Regions from separate parts of the Sphaerotilus microaerophilus genome, predicted to be linked through region 4. Evidence: predicted binding sites of a transcription regulator. Region 4 holds the regulator's gene; each other region holds the start of a gene.
The links. Region 4 encodes FliA, which starts transcription of late flagellar genes. Its sites were predicted from a motif close to CTAAAGTTTNNNNNNNNNNNGCCGNTA; they were not measured.
Positions count from the first base shown of each region.

Region 1: the regulator FliA is predicted to act here: its motif matches at 1,265-1,291, upstream of kleA (stable inheritance protein KleA).
Region 2: the regulator FliA is predicted to act here: its motif matches at 2,230-2,256, upstream of flgM (flagellar biosynthesis anti-sigma factor FlgM).
Region 3: the regulator FliA is predicted to act here: its motif matches at 2,015-2,041, upstream of fliD (flagellar filament capping protein FliD).

Region 1 covers NZ_AP025731.1:15,682-19,529, forward strand. Annotated here, with positions in the region: gene NGK70_RS26265 (hypothetical protein) at 1-967, shown strand, start outside; gene korC (transcriptional repressor KorC) at 984-1,241, shown strand; gene kleA (stable inheritance protein KleA) at 1,399-1,635, shown strand; gene kleE (KleE stable inheritance protein) at 1,845-2,171, shown strand; gene NGK70_RS26285 (DUF2761 domain-containing protein) at 2,173-2,583, shown strand; gene NGK70_RS26290 (transcriptional regulator KorA) at 2,704-3,012, shown strand; gene NGK70_RS26295 (ParA family protein) at 3,009-3,773, shown strand; gene NGK70_RS26300 (transcriptional repressor gene korB) at 3,770-3,848, shown strand, end outside.
Region 2 covers NZ_AP025730.1:4,419,677-4,423,524, forward strand. Annotated here, with positions in the region: gene NGK70_RS18860 (flagellar hook assembly protein FlgD) at 1-338, opposite strand, end outside; gene flgC (flagellar basal body rod protein FlgC) at 360-770, opposite strand; gene flgB (flagellar basal body rod protein FlgB) at 803-1,207, opposite strand; gene flgA (flagellar basal body P-ring formation chaperone FlgA) at 1,399-2,184, shown strand; gene flgM (flagellar biosynthesis anti-sigma factor FlgM) at 2,428-2,754, shown strand; gene NGK70_RS18885 (hypothetical protein) at 2,875-3,285, shown strand; gene NGK70_RS18890 (DUF1801 domain-containing protein) at 3,514-3,848, opposite strand, start outside.
Region 3 covers NZ_AP025730.1:1,612,656-1,616,503, reverse strand. Annotated here, with positions in the region: gene fliS (flagellar export chaperone FliS) at 1-344, opposite strand, end outside; gene fliD (flagellar filament capping protein FliD) at 487-1,929, opposite strand; gene NGK70_RS07115 (flagellin N-terminal helical domain-containing protein) at 2,077-2,943, opposite strand; gene NGK70_RS07110 (flagellin N-terminal helical domain-containing protein) at 3,336-3,848, opposite strand, start outside.
Region 4 covers NZ_AP025730.1:4,621,063-4,624,910, reverse strand. Annotated here, with positions in the region: gene flhF (flagellar biosynthesis GTPase FlhF) at 1-660, shown strand, start outside; gene NGK70_RS19730 (flagellar biosynthesis protein) at 695-1,510, shown strand; gene NGK70_RS19725 (RNA polymerase sigma factor FliA) at 1,530-2,243, shown strand; gene NGK70_RS19720 (methyl-accepting chemotaxis protein) at 2,396-3,757, shown strand; gene NGK70_RS19715 (hemerythrin domain-containing protein) at 3,800-3,848, opposite strand, start outside.

The DNA of each region.
Region 1 (3,848 bases), on a different replicon from region 4:
CCACGACGCGCCCGGCCAGGTCATCGAGCGCCATTGCGCGGCGGTGCCTGGCGACGTGCCCTTGTGGGGCCAGCGCGGCCAGTTCCTGGTCGCGGATGGCGACATGCGCGCCCTGGTGGAGTACGAGGCCGGCTACGGCGGGCCGCTGGGTGCCCACTTCCAGTTCCACGTCATCGACCTGGACAGGCCGTTTATCTCCGAAACGGGCTACCGCTCGCACTTCGACACGGCGCAGGGCTGCATGACGGTGGACGAGGTTGCGCGCGGCATCCTGGCTGCGCAGCGAGCCGAGAAGAAGCGCCCGGTGATGGTCGAGGCCAGCTACCGCGACCGCCTGGCCGATGCTCCCCTGCCCGCTTGGCTGGCCGGCCTGGAGCCGCCGGCGCGGCGCGAACCGGCGACCGTCCTGGTGCCGCCGGGGTTCGTCCTGGTCGATGTGGTGCTGCCCTCGCATCGGGCCTTCATCGCCAGGCGCTGGGCGGCCGAGGCCGCGACCAGGATCAAGGCGGCCAGGGCCGCCGGGTTGGACGCCAAGGGAAAAATCACCGGCGCAGGCCCGGAGCGAGATCCCGCATCGCCAGAAACGACGATGACCTGCAGCATCGTCAAAGCCGACGATGCCGAGCCGGTCGAGGGCGGGCCTGTATCGCCGGAAACGACGATGCCGGGAGCGAGCGCGGCAACCTGCAGCATCGCCAGGAATGGCGATGGAGGCCCGGCCGACCGGGTGGAGTTCAAGCCCGGCCAGCGGTGCGAGATCGTGAGCGTCCATCACCCGGTTTTCGACCGCTACATCGGCAAGCGCATCATCATCGTGAAGGTGCATCCCGACACCCGCCAGGTGTGGGCGCACGACGACAGGCCGGTAACGTACAAGACCAATCGCGCAGGCCGGCGCGTGGTCGATTCAGACCCGAGCTGCATCCAGTCGATCTACGGCTTCGACCAGTTGCGGCTTATCACTTGACCAGGAGAACGAACGAATGACGAACGACGCCAATATCCGGCTGGAGTGCTTGAAGCCGGCCGAACGCTGGGCACAACCGACCGGCGAGGAAGTCCGCGAGGTGCTGCGCCTGGCCGGGTTCAGCGGCAGCAAGGCCGCGAAGGCGCTGGGGCTGGGCGCGAAGGGCGACCGCACGATCCGCCGCTGGATCGGCGAGGACACCCCGATTCCCTATGCGGCATGGGCGATCCTGTGCGACCTGGCCGGGCTGGGCGTGATCTGGAAAGAGGATTGACGCCAAGGGAAAGGTTTTAGCGGCTAAAGTTTAGCCTTCGGATTCCGGTAAAGCGAAAAAAGTTTAGCTAAAGTGCTTGACAGGCTAGGGCATTTTGCCCTAATATAGCACTTGAAGGCCGGGCACATCGCCCAGGTCAACTACCGGAGAAAGTCCGATGAGCGACAACAAGATCATGCCCTGGATTGACGAGCTGGAGGGCGCGGCAGCGACCGACTTCCCGGCCCGCCGTGACGAGATCGCGGCCATGATGGCCGAGGCGGCCGAGCTGGTGCGCAAAGCCGAGGAACTGCGCGGCAAGGCGTACTTCGCCGGATGCTCCCTGGAGGGGCAGGCCAAGGGCCATTGGTCGATGGAAGCCGTCGAGCAGGCCAAGCGCCGGGCCGGCTGGTAAGAGCACATGGCCCGGTCGGCAACGGCCGGGCCTATCGAGGACGCCAAGAAGGGAGTATTGCGTGAGCCGAGGCAAGATCAAGGGCGGCCCCAGGTGGAGGAACGCCCCGGAGTGATCCGGGGCGCTTGGCCTGGTGCTGGCACACCGTAACCATGCTTCCGAGTGGGAGCACCCAGCATTCAACACGTAAGCGCGTGGAGGGTCAAGCTATGTCCAACATCATCAAGTTCCCCAAGGAGATCGAGCAGCCCGCCGCGCCCGCGCCGGTGGAGCCTGCCGCCGCGCCTGCTGCCCCCAACAAGGCCCCCGGTGCTGGCCTGCTGGCCGGCCTGGTCAAGTTCGTATGGGTGGCGACCGTGTTGGTCTGGCCGATCCTCAAGTGGGTGCTGTCGATTGCCACCTTCTTTCAGTTCGTGCGGATGCTCTACCACTGGAACACGCCTGGCGTGTATGCCGGCTGGTCGTTCCTGGTGTACTTCGCGGTGCTGACCGCGATCACCTACTTCGTTTCGATCTACAAGCCGAAGGGGCTTTGACATGAAAAAACAGACCCTGCCCTACCCGCCGGGATTCGTGGAGCCAACCACGGGCCGCGTGGCCGTCCTGGTGCGCGAGTACGCGGCCAGCGATTTGAACGGCGATGCGCCGGCCTATTGGTACAGCGCGCAATCCGAGGAATGGGGCCTTGACCCCTGGCGGCTCGTTGAAGGCGTCGATCCGCATGTGCATGGCGGTTCGTTCGACGTGTGCTTTGCGAGCGGCGGCACGCGCACCGTGGGGCCGTTGATGACGTTCTTCGTGAGCGCCGACCACGCGCAGCAGCTCGCAGTTTCGCGCGCCGCGTCGCAGATGGGGCGCTACGGAATGCGGGTGGTCGAGGTTCAGCAAGGCCCCGACGACCTCAAGCGCCTAGCCGCGCTGTATTCGGATGACGCCAAGAAGGGGTGATTTTTAGCCGCTAAAAGGCTTGACGCGCCCGGCGAGTTTAGCTAAACTTCTGCACATGGTCGGCGGCTGGCACCGCCTTTTGTTCAACAACCGGGTGTGGAGTTTATATGGGTGTTCTCCATGAAGAAACGGCTAACCGAAGCCCAATTCCAGGCGGCGATCAAGGGCCTGGAGATCGGGCAACAGACCATCGACATAGCGCGCGGCGTGCTGGTCGATGGAAGGCCCCAGGCCGAGTTTGTGGCCTCGCTGGGGCTGACCAAGGGGGCGGTATCGCAAGCGGTCAGTCGCGTGTGGGCAGCGGCGGGGGAAGTGCTCCCGCAGGGCTTCGCGCGGGTGACGGCGGTACTGCCGGAGCATCAAGCGTTCATCGTCAAGCGTTGGGAAGCCGACGCCAAGGGAAAGAGGAAACAGGAACCCAACTCATGAAAACACTGGTCACGGCAATTCAGAAAGGCGGACAGGGCAAGACCTTCGCAACCTGCCACCTGGCGTTCGACTTCCAGGAGCGCGGCCTTCGGGTTGCAGTGATCGACCTGGACACCCAGGGCAATGCAAGCTGGACGCTGGCCGGCCACGACTCGGGCTATCCCGCCAGTCGCATGTTCACCGCCGGCGGCGACGAGCTGCGCGCCTGGTTCGCTGGCCGGGAGGATGACGGCCTGGCGCTGATCGCGGCCGATGCCAGCCTGGCCAACCTGGACAAGATGGACTTGGCCCAGGCCGCCGGCGCGCTGCGGGCCAGCATCGCGGCGCTAGGCGAGTTCTTCGACGTGTGCCTGATCGACACCGCCCCTTCCCTTGGCGTTGCCATGACGGCGGCCGTGCTGGCCGCCGACTACATGCTTTCGCCGGTCGAAATGGAGGCGTACAGCTTGCAAGGCATGAAGAAGATGGTTGCCGTCATCGGCAACCTGCGCAAGCAAAACCCGAAGCTGCGCTTTCTCGGCATGGTGCCGAACAAGGTGGACGCGCGGAAGCCGCGCCACGTCAGCAACCTGGCGACCTTGCAGCAGGCATATCCGCAACTGATCTTGCCGTTCAGTGTCGGCGCGCGAGACAGTATCGCGGAGGCGCTGGGCGAGCAGATGCCAGTGTGGAAGATCAAGAAAACCGCTGCGCGCAAGGCCACCCAGGAAGTGCGCGCCCTGGCGGATTACGTGTTCACGAAGATGGAGATCGCGCAATGACCAGCGCCGTAAAGACCAACGCCAAGAAGAAGGCCCCGCAAGCGGCCGCAGAGAAGCCCAAGGGCGGCGGGCTGG
Region 2 (3,848 bases), 200 kb from region 4:
CCCTCCTCCACCGCCAGCGCATTGCCGGAGACCAGCACGCCCTTGCCGACCAGCGAGGCGCTCTGCAGGGCCTGCATCTGCAGGAACTGCGAGGTCATCGACTGGATGCTCTCGTTGACCTTCTCGATGCCCGAGACGGTGTTGATCTGCGCCATCTGGCTGGTGACCTGGGCGTTGTCCATCGGGCTCAACGGATCCTGGTTCTTCATCTGCGTGACCAGCAGCTTCAGGAAGCGGTCGGCCGCCTCGCTGGTGGCACTCTGCGTCGTGCTGCTGCCGTTGAGTTGCTGGTACAGGGATGCGGCATCGCTGCTGCCGGAGACGGAGGTGGTGCTCATGCGGGTCTACCTTTGGCTTGATCAGCTGCCCTGCCCCATCTGCAGGGTCTTGAGCAGCAGGGTCTTGGCGGTGTTCATCACTTCGACGTTGTTCTGGTACGAGCGCGAGGCCGAGATCATGTTGACCATCTCCTCCACCGCGTTGACGTTGGCGTAGGTGACGTAGCCGTCCGCGTCCGCCGCCGGGTGCTTCGGGTCGTGCACGCGCCGCCCGGGCGTCTGGTCCTCCAGCACCTGCGCCACGCGCACACCGGCAGCGCCCTGGTCGCCCATCGGCTGGGTCTGGAACAGCACCTGGCGGGCCTTGAAGCTCTGGCCGTCGGGGCCGGCCACGGTATCGGCATTGGCCAGGTTGGTGGCCACCGTGTTGAGGCGCTGGCTCTGCGCGCTGACGGCACTGCCAGCGACGCTGAAGATGTTGAGCATGGACATCGCAGGGCTCCTTGCGGGTCAGGCCGCCAGCCTCACTGACCCTTGATGGCGTTGAGCATCGTGCTCACACTGCCGTTCAGGAATCTCAGCGTGGCTTCGTACTTCACGGCGTTGTCGGCAAAGTTCGCGCGCTCGCGGTCCATGTCGACGGTGTTGCGATCCAGGTTGGTCTGGCTGGCCGAGGCGTAGAGCAGCCCGGTTTCGCTGGCGGCCCCGGTCTTGGGTGTCAGGTGGCCGGCATGCGTCGCGGCCATGGACTGGGGCAACGCCTGCGTGCCGGTGGCCTGCCGCAGCGCGGTGGCGAAATCCATGTCGCGCGCCACGTAGCCTGGCGTGTCCGCGTTGGCGATGTTGCTGGCCAGCAGGCGCTGCCGCTCGGCACGCAGCACCAGCGCTTCGGACTGGAAGGCGAGCGGGTCGGAAAGACGGTCGAGCATGGGGGCAATCCGTGGCGGGGCGGGCGAGGCAGAAGAGGTCGGCGCCCGGCCAGCAGGCCCGGTGGGCGGCCGGACCCCGGCTTGCTGTCATTCTTGGACGGCTCGCCCCCGAACATGAGCGTGAAAAGGACCCTTCCAGCCACCCATCTCCGCTCTTGCCCGGGCGCAGCCGCGCCCTAGAGTCCTGGCCCATGGTCACCCCGTCCCTGCCTTCGCCCGCGCGCAGCCAAAGCCGCGCCGCCGCGTGGGCGGCGTGCCTGGCCGGGGCCAGCCTCGCGCTGGGCTCCGGCGGCCACGTGCTGGCAGCCAACGCCGGAGGCGTGGGGACCGGAGCCGCCACCGAGGCGGCGGACTCAGCCGTCGCCTCGATCGCCCAGGCCCTGGCATTGACGCAGCAGAGCGTGCGCGTACCCGCTGGCGCGCGCGTCGAGGTGATCCCCGGGGCGCTCGACCCCCGTCTGAAGCTGGCGCCCTGCGCCCGTATCGAGCCGCAGATTCCCCCCGGTGCACGCGCCTGGGGCCGCACCCGCGTGGCCCTGCGCTGCGTGAGCGGACCAGTGCGCTGGCAGGTCTACCTGCCGCTGACGGTACAGGTCTGGGCCCGCGCTGCGGTCCTGGCCACGGCACAGCCCGCGGGCAGCACGCTCACGGCCGCCGACCTGCAACTCGCCGAGGTGGACCTGGCCGCGGCACTGGCCCCAGCCTTCACCGCGCCGGGCGACCTGGTCGGCCGCACGCTGGCCGTCGCCCTGCCGGCGGGCGCCACCGTGCGCGCCGACCTGCTGCGCCAGCGCCAGTGGTTCCAGGCCGGCGAGACCGTCACCGTCGTCGCGCAGGGGCAGGGCTACGCCGTGTCTGGCGAGGCCCAGGCGTTGGGCAATGGCGTCGAAGGCCAGAGCGTGCGCCTGCGCACCGACAGCGGCCGCATCATCACCGCGATGCCGGTGGGCACGCGCCGCGTGGAGCTGCCGCTGTGAAGCCGCTTCACCCCGCCGTACCCCCCCGAATTCGGGAATGGCGCCCTCAAGTCCGCCGAAGGGACTCCGAAAAGTGGGTGGACAGTGTTCTGGCAATCCGACCCGCACAGAACCGAAGCGGTTGCACGGCCGCCGACGGTGCCCCGGCACCCTCGATGCAGGACCGTGCCGCACAATCGGCGCTGTCAGACCTCGCTTGCAAGAACTCAGATCTGGACCGGTATCGGCGCCAAGGAGTACGTGATGAAAATCGGCAACACGGCAGTTTCCCCCAACGTCGCACCCGTGGGCCAGCCCGCCACGCGCGGCGCTGCCGACGGTGCACGCACCAGCAACACCTCGTCCGCTGGCAACGCCAGCGGCACTGGCGAGGCCAGCGCCACCGTGAGCCTGTCTGGAGCAGCCAAGGCGCTGCTCGATGGTGCCGACGGCACCTTCGACGCCAACAAGGTCGAGCAGGTGCGCCAGTCGATCGCCGACGGCAGCTACAAGGTGAACGCCGAAACCATCGCCGACAAGCTGCTCGCCAATGCCCAGGAAGTGCTGGGCAAGTCCGGCAGCGCTCGTTGAGCCAGGGCGGCGTTGCCCTTGCGGGTGCGTTGCCCGATCTCGTTTGCCTGACCTTTCGCGCCCGGGCTACAAGCCAGGTGCGCGGCGTCAGCCTTGCCCGCTTCTGACCGAGCCCCCGCCATGAACGCACCGTTGCCGAACACAGATCCGACCGAACGGGGGCTCCCCGCCCAGGGCCACGACCCGGTGCTCGAAGGCCTGTTGCAGGCGGTGGAAACCGAGCTCGGGGACCTCGGCGAGGCGCTGCGCCGGCGCGACATCGGCGGCATCGAGTCGCACGCCCAGGCGCTGCACCGAGCCCTGGAGCGCGCGGTGGACAGCTTTACCCGCGCAGCCCGGGCGGGCGGTGGGGTCCCCCCGGCGTTGCGCTCGCGGCTGGTGACTGCCGGAGGCCAGGTGGCTGCACAGCGCGAGTCACTGGCTCGCGCCACGGTGGCCCTGGATCGCGCGATGGACGTCCTGATGCCCGGCGGCAGCCCGGCGGTCTACGGCGCCACTGGTGCGCGCAGCCTGAGTGCCTACCAGAACTGAGCAGCAGCCCGGCTCAGGCAGCATCCACTGGTGAAGGGCCCGCGATCGGGGCTCGACACCGGGTCCGGATGACGCAACACGGCTGCGCAGGATGACTGCGCGGCACCAACAACAACGGCCCTCACGGGCCGTTGTTGTTTTCTGCGCCTTTTGGCACCTTCAGCACTTGGCGGCCGCCATGCAGCCGGATTGCGATCAACAACCTGCCATCGGGCGAGGCGGGGCAGGTCAGTCGTCGCGCCGCGAAATGCCGACCATCACCGCGGCACGCACGATGTCCTGCACCAGCGCATCATCGACCGGCTGGCTGTAGCGCTGCTTCATGTGGCGGATGCCCTTGCCCACGCCCTCCAGCTCGGGGAACTCCGCACCCAGCATCGCGCCGTTGAATACCTGCAGGTGCGCATGCGCCTTGTGCGTGACGATGGCGAGCAGGTTGCGCCCCTCGCTCACGAAAGTGAGGTTGCCCCACTTCACGGTCTGCTCCAGCTGCGGCGCCGCCGCAAGCACCGCCTGCTGCAGCGCGCGCGCCGTCGCCACCTGGTTGGGCGCGAGCGTGTCGA
Region 3 (3,848 bases), 3.0 Mb from region 4:
CGGTCGTTGCGCAGGTTGGCGTGCGTCAGGCGCATCACCACGTAGCCGTACAGGTTGTGCAGGTTGGCCGCCAGCTCACCGCCCGCCTTGAGGTTGAGGCCGGCACGCAGCCCCTCCTCGACGATGCGTGCAGCACGTCCAATGTGCCGGCCCTTGGCCTCGATCTGCCCCCGAGCCAAGGCCACGCGGGCGTGCCCGATCTCGTCGACCAGGCCATCGAACAGCATCTGCACCAGCCGATGCGGCGTCGCCGCCGACACACCGGTCTCGACGCCGACCTGCCGGTACAGGTTGGCAAATTGCTGCGACCGACCGGAAGACGCTTGGAACGAGGACGTGAACATGGGCGCGTACGGTTGAAAGGTTGAGAGCGATCGGGGTGATCGGAACGTCGATGTGTGACTGATGTGTTATCGACCCGTGGTCAGATGGACTTGAGGCTCACGCATGCAACATCAGCCAACGCCGCCCAACGGCCGCCTGCGATCAGCTGCTGCTGCTCGACATGGCCGCGATCTGCTGCGTCACGTAGCTCTGCAGGGCGTTCATCTTGGCCATCTGGGTGTCCAGTGAGGTGTACTGGGCCCGCATGCGCTTCTCGACCTGCGTCATGCGCTGCTCGAAGCTGTCCTGCTTGTCGCCATTGCTGTCCTTCTGCCGCCGCAGGCTGTCGGCGCGCGTGGTGAGTGCCCCTTCGGCCCCCAGCACGGAATCGCCCCACCGGCGCAGGCGATGGGCCAGGCCATTGTCGGCATCGGTCGCACCGGTCGAAGTCGCGAATAACTTCCGGACTTCGGCCAGTTTGCTGCCCAAGGTATCCCCCAACTTGGTGGCGTCGACCTTGAGCGTGCCGTCGGACTGCGGATCGAGCCCGACGTCGGCCAGGCGCGTCAGCACCGACGAGGCCGACGACGTGCCTCCCCCCAGGCTTCGCAAGGCGCCGCGCAGGGCGTTCACCGAGGCGTCGCCCTGCAGCGTGCCCGCCGTCTTGCTGGCCGCGTCGTACTTGGTCTGGGTGGTGAGGTACTTGGCCAGGTCGTTGTAGGCGGTGGCAAAGTCGGTCACCGCCTTCTTGATGGTCTCGGTGTTGGAGCTGATGCTCACTTCCACCGGGTCCGCACTGACCTTGGCCAGCTTGAGGGTGACACCCGGCACCACATCGGCCAGCGTATTGCTCGCCGAGGTGATGGCCAGTCCGTCGATGGTGGCCCGGGCGTCGACCGCCGTCTGCGTGCGGGACATGGACGCGATGGCCGCCGAGGGGTCATACCCCAGGCCCGACAGGCCGGTCGTGTCGGCGGAGTTGCCGTCGGTGTCGGCCACGATGACGCGGAAGGCGTTCGCCTCGCCCGTGGCACCCGAGCGCATCACCAGGCGCGCCCCGCTGCTGTCGGTGACGATGCTGGCGGTGACGCCCGCGCCCGCGTTGTTGATCTTGTCGCGCACCTGCGCCAGGGTGTCGGTGGCACTGATGCTCACGCTCACTGCGGAGGAGCCCACCTTGGGCGTGAAGCTGCTCTGGTCGGCACTCCAGCCACCCAGCTCGATGCTGAGGCTGCCCGCGCCGACGGTGGCCGAGCTGTCGACAAAGGCCGAGCTGGCCAGCGACTGGCCGGCAGCCAGCTGCTGCACCGACACGCTGTAGGAGCCCGCTGCGGCACTGCTGCTGCCCGTGGCCGACACCACTGCCGCATCCGACGAGGCGGCAGTGGTGTCGCCCCAGGTGGTGGACTTGGTGAGAGCGGAAGCTGCGTCGCGCAGGGCGGAGACGTAGCTCTGGATCTTTCCGTAGGCGGAGATCTTGGTGTCGATCTTGCTCGCCTCGGTCTTCATCTGCGTGAGCGGCTGGCGCTCGACGTTCATCAACGACGTGACGATGCCTTCGACATCAAGGCCGCTGCCCAACCCGGCAGAACTGATCGTGGTCATGGAACGGACCTTTCTGCGCGATGTGCGCCTGCGATATGCCTGGACGGCAAAACGCCCGGCCGCTTTTGGCGCCGGACGTTCAGGGTATCGACGCCAGCCACACCAACTTGAGGGCCAGCCTTGGGCCCGCTCAAGCCGGCCCGCGGATCAGCCCTTGAGCAGCGACAGGACCTGCTGCGGCAGCTGGTTGGCCTGCGCAATCATCGCGTTGCCGGCCTGTTGCAGCACCTGGGCGCGCGAGAGGCTGGCCGTCTCCGCGGCGTAGTCGGCATCCATGATCCGGCTGCGGGCGGCCGACTGGTTCTCGGAGGCCACCTGCAGGTTGGAGATCACGGCATCGAAGCGGCTCTGCGTGGCACCCAGGATAGCGCGCTGCGAGTTGACCGCTTCCAGGGCCCCATCGATCGCATCGATGGTCGCCGCGTTGTCGGTGATGGCCGTCGTGCTGTCGATGGTCGCATTGGTACCGCCGTCGACCACCAGCGCCATGGACGGGTCGGCCGACATATCCGGGAAGGCGATGTCGATCGTATCGACCCCGGTCTCGGTGTTCGCACCGACCTGGAAGGTCACCACGCCGGCCGTGCCGATGGCGCCCGCGAGGATCTTCTGGTCGTTGAAGCTGGTGGCCTGGATGGTGCGGGTCAGCTCCTTGGCCAGTTCACCGAACTCCTGGTCGAGCGAATCCTTGTCGGCGCCGTTGTTGCTGCCGTTGCTCGCCTGCACCGCCAGTTCACGCATGCGCTGCAGGGTGTCGCCCAACTTGCTCAGCGCGCCCTCGGCCACCTGGGACATCGAGATGCCGTCATTGGCATTGCGTATCGCGGTGTTCATGCCGCGCGTCTGCGCATTCATGCGCTCGGCGATCGCCAGGCCGGCCGCATCGTCCTTGGCGGAGTTCACGCGCAAGCCAGAGGACAGGCGCTGCATCGACGTCGCCAACGAGGACTGCGAAACCGACTGGTTGCGCTGGGCGTTGAGCGACATCAGGTTCGTGTTGATCGTCTGGGGCATTTCATGCACTCCTCAAACATGCCATCGAATCCCGGCGGATCAGCCGGCCTTGTGAGTGCACCCCGACGCATCGGAGCCCACCACATGGCCCGGCGAGGGTGGATGCGCCGCCTGCCTGGGCGTCGGCACGAACACACCGGTACATCTCCGGACCACAGAGCCCGTGTCGGGGCCTGTGACTGAATTGTCGGCAGCCCCCGCGAGCTCGATCCGCCGATGTGCGCCGGAGTTGGGCCGCTGTTTCGCCTCCGCGGCCAACGCCTGGCGTGAGATCCGGCACGCGCACGGCAACGCCGGAAAGGCCGAAACCACCCGAATGGGTGGTCCCGGCCACGATCAAGTCGCACACCGTCGGCGGGCATCGGCCAGCCGGCGGCAAGTCCGAACCAGGGTCAGCGCAGCAGCGACAGCACCTGCTGCGGCAACTGGTTGGCCTGCGCGATCATCGCGTTGCCGGCCTGCTGCAGCACCTGCGAGCGCGAAAGGTTGGCGGTTTCCGCCGCGAAGTCGGCATCCACGATGCGTCCACGCGCGGCCGACTGGTTCTCCGACGACACCTGCAGGTTGGAGATCACGGCGTCAAAGCGGCTCTGCGTCGCACCCAGCACGGCGCGCTCGGAGTTGACCTTGTCAAGGGCCTCGTCGAGGGCGTCGATGACGGCACCGACATCGGTGACGGTGCTGTCGATCTTGTTGGTGGCACCCGTCGTCACCGCGGTCAGGGAGGCATCGGTGGACATGTCGGTGAAGGTCACGTCGATGGTGTCGACATCCGTCTCCGTGTTCGCCCCCACCTGGAAGGTCACCGTACCGGCGGTGCCAACGCCACCGGCCAGGATCTTCTGGTCGTTGAAGCTGGTCGACGAGATCGTCCGGGTGATTTCCTTGCCCAGTTCCTCGAATTC
Region 4 (3,848 bases):
ACCACGTCCACGGCCAAGCTGGCGGCGGCCTTCGCGACCCGCCACGGCGCGGCCAACCTGGGCCTGATCACGCTGGATGCCTACCGGCTCGGTGCGCACGAGCAGCTGCGCGCCTACGGCCGCATCCTGGGCGTGCCGGTGCACACCGCGCATGACCGCGTGGCGCTGGAGGACCTGCTGGACCTGCTCTCGGCCAAGAAGATGGTGCTGATCGACACGGCCGGCCTGGCGCAGCGCGACACGCGCACGCGCGAGCTGCTGGAGATGCTCTCGCACGCCAGCATCCAGCGCCTGCTGGTGGTCAATGCCGCCCAGCAGGGCGAGACCATCGAGGACGTGCTGGTGGCCTACAAGGGGGCGCAGGCCAAGGGCATCGTGCTGTCCAAGCTCGACGAGGCCGTCAAGCTCGGCCCGGCGCTGGACGCGCTGATCCGCCACCGCCTCAAGGTGGTCGCGGTGGCCAATGGCCAGCGCGTGCCGGAGGACTGGCACCGCCTGACCGCCCAGGCCCTGATGCACCGTGCGCTGCGCACGGCCGGTGCCCAGGCCTGGCGCATGGATGCCAACGACGTGAACCTGCTGTTCTCGGCGCCGCCGTCGCCGGCGTCAGGCGCACGCCGCTCGCGTTCCGCGTCGCCCGCCCCCGGATCCGGCCAGTGATGCCGACACTCATCAGCGCCCAGGGAGCCTGAAGATGTCCTACCCGCCTCGCTTTCGTCGCACCATGCCGGCCGACCAGGCCGACGGACTGCGCCGTCTGTTCTCCACCCGCGCGGCCCGCTTCGTGCCGGTGGTTTCCAACCCCTTCATCGCCCACGGCGGCGTGCTGATCGAGCGCCTGTGCAGCGTGCTGGAGGAGATGGACCTCGATACCCTGCTGGTGGACGCCTCCGAGCGTGGCGGCCCGCCACGCGAGCTGGCCAGCTTCGACCTCTCCGAGGGGATCGAACCGCTGTCGCAGCGGGTGTCCTACCTCGCTGCGCGCGGCCTGCCGGTGCGCTGGGTGGACAGCCGGGGCTCGACCCGGGCCTTCCTCGATGCGGTGGTGGACGCCGCACCCTCCAGTCAGGTCGTGCTGGTGCTTGGCACCGCGGTGGACCTGGTGCGCCTGTTCGGTCGCGGTGACGAGGGCCTGTCGCGCCCGCGCCCGGTGGTGCTCTGCGACGAGCGGCCCGAGTCGATGAAGCATGCCTACGCCGCCATGAAGCTGTTCGCCCAGCGGGCCGACTGGCTGTCCCACGACCTGCTGATGTGCTCGCCGCCGGAATTCCCGCAAGGGGAGATGGTGGCTTCGCGCCTTGCTTATTGCGCCGATCATTTCCTGGGCGGGGTGCAACATGCCGCTGTGCAGGTTGATCCGGCTGAGCCGCCCACCGCCGCGCCCTCGCGGTCGCTGGTGCGCCTCGTCGAAGGCCTGCTGGAAAGTGCCGCGGCCTGCACCGCGAGCGACGACATGGTCTGCGGCAGCCAGCGTGCCGCCCTGCCTTCGCCGCGCCAGGCCTACCTCTGAATTTCCCCGGAGCCTCGGTATGTACACCGCCAAGGGTCGTCTCGACGCCAACGCCATGCTCAAGCAGTACAGCCCGCTGGTGCGGCGGCTGGCGCACCAGATGATCGCCAAGCTGCCGGCCAATGTGGAGCTGGATGACCTGATCCAGGTCGGCATGATCGGTCTGACCGATGCGCTGACCCGCTTCGACACCGGCCAGGGGGTGCAGTTCGAGACCTTCGCCACCCAGCGCATCCGCGGCGCGATGCTCGACGAGCTGCGCGGCGCCGACTGGATGAGCCGCGGCAACCGCAAGCACCAGCGCGACATCGAGGGGGCCGTGCACCGCCTGGAGCAGCGCCTGGGCCGCGCGCCCCACGAAAGCGAGATCGCCAAGGAAATGGGCATCACGCTGACCGACTACCAGGACCTGCTCAACAAGGTGCGCGGCACCCAGCTGATCTACCTGGAGGACATGGGCGGCGACGAGGGCGACAACGACTTCCTGGACCGCCACGTGGCCGAGGAGGGCGCCGACCCGCTGGCGCGCCTGAACGACTACCGCATGCGCGAGGCCCTGGTCGAGGCGATCAAGAACCTGCCCGAGCGCGAGCAGTTCGTGATGAGCATGTACTACGAGCAGGACATGAACCTCAAGGAAATCGCGGCGGTGCTGGGCGTGACCGAGTCGCGCGTGTGCCAGCTGCACAGCCAGTCGATTGCCCGGCTGCGCTCGAAGCTGCGCGCCTGGTGAGCCTGCAGCCGCGCAGGAGGTGACGGATCCCGCGGCAGGCTGCACCCAGACACAAGACAGCAAGACCACCAGACAACACGACAACAAGACGACGAGCCGATGGCGAGGCAGTGCCACTCCCGCAAGACCGTCACGATTTGGAGACCCCGATCATGCTGAGCCTGCTGCGCCCCCGCCGTCCCGCGCCCACCGCCGATGCACCGCTGGCCGCCGCGCCGGCGGTCGATGGTGGGGCCATCGTACGCAGACTCGCCGGCAAGGTGTCGACCATCGGTCGCGATGCCGCCGAGGCGCGCGGCGTGATCGAGGACACCCAGCGCGTGGTGGTCTCCCAGGTCGAGGCGATGCACGCGCTGACCGATCAGCTTGCGCAGGTGCAGACCGCGCAGGACGCCATCGGCCAGGCCACGAGTGCCAGCCTGGAGGCCGTGACCCGCGCCCGCGCCGTGGTGGCCGAGGTGGCCAGCGAGGTGGCCGGCATCGTGCATGTGCTGCACGAGGTGTCGGCCGCGGCCGGCGACATCACCCAGATCGCGCTGCAGACCCGCCTGGTGGCCTTCAATGCCTCGGTGGAGGCCAAGCGCGCTGGCGAGGCAGGCCGTGGCTTTGGCGTGGTGGCCGATGCGGTGAAGGACCTGGCCGGGCGTGTGGAGGTGTCCTCCAAGACCATCATGGGCACGCTGGCCCAGTTGGACCAGCGCATCGAGGCCTTCTCGCGCGAGATCCGCATCGACACCGGCCCGGCGGTCAGGTCGGGTGCCTCCCAGGGGTCCATCCACCGGGCCTTTGCCGATGTCGAGACCGACGTCCAGCGCATCAATGTCGCAGCCCAGGGCAGCCGCGACATCTGCCTGCGCGTGAGCGAGCGCACCGAAGGGCTCGGCCAGGACATGCAGGCCGCGATGATCGGGCTGGACACCGCGATGTCCTGCAGCGACCGCTTCCTGCGGGTGTCCGAGCAGCTCATCGACGAGCTGGCCGCCAGTGACGTGGCCACCGACGACACGCCCTACATCGAGGCCGTGCAGCGCGTGGCCGCCCAGGTGGGCGCGGCGCTGGAACAGGCGCTGGCACGTGGCGACATCTCGGCGGCCGATCTGTTCGACGAGGCCTACCGGCCGATCCCGAACACCCGCCCGGCGCAGCACCTGACCCGCTTCGCCCAGCTGACCGACCGGTTGCTGCCGCCGATCCAGGAAGCGATGCTGGCCTTCAGCCCCAAGGTCGCGTTCTGCATCGCCGCCGACCGCAACGGCTACATCGCCACGCACAACCGCAAGTACTGCCAGCCGCAGCGTGGTGACCTGGCCTGGGACACCGCCAACAGCCGCTACCGACGCATCTTCGACGACCGCACCGGGCTGGCGTCGGCGCGCAACCAGAGGCCCTTCCTGCTGCAGACCTACCGCCGCGACATGGGCGGTGGCAAGCATGTGCTGATGAAGGAAGCCGCCGCCCCGATCACCGTGGCCGGCCGCCACTGGGGCGGCATGCGGCTGGCCTACCAGTTCTGACCCGCGTCCTGGCGAACGCCAGGCGCAGGATCAGGTCCGGCTTCAGGCGCAGGTGCTGCCGCCGCAGCCGGAGATGGCCGCCTCGGGCTGG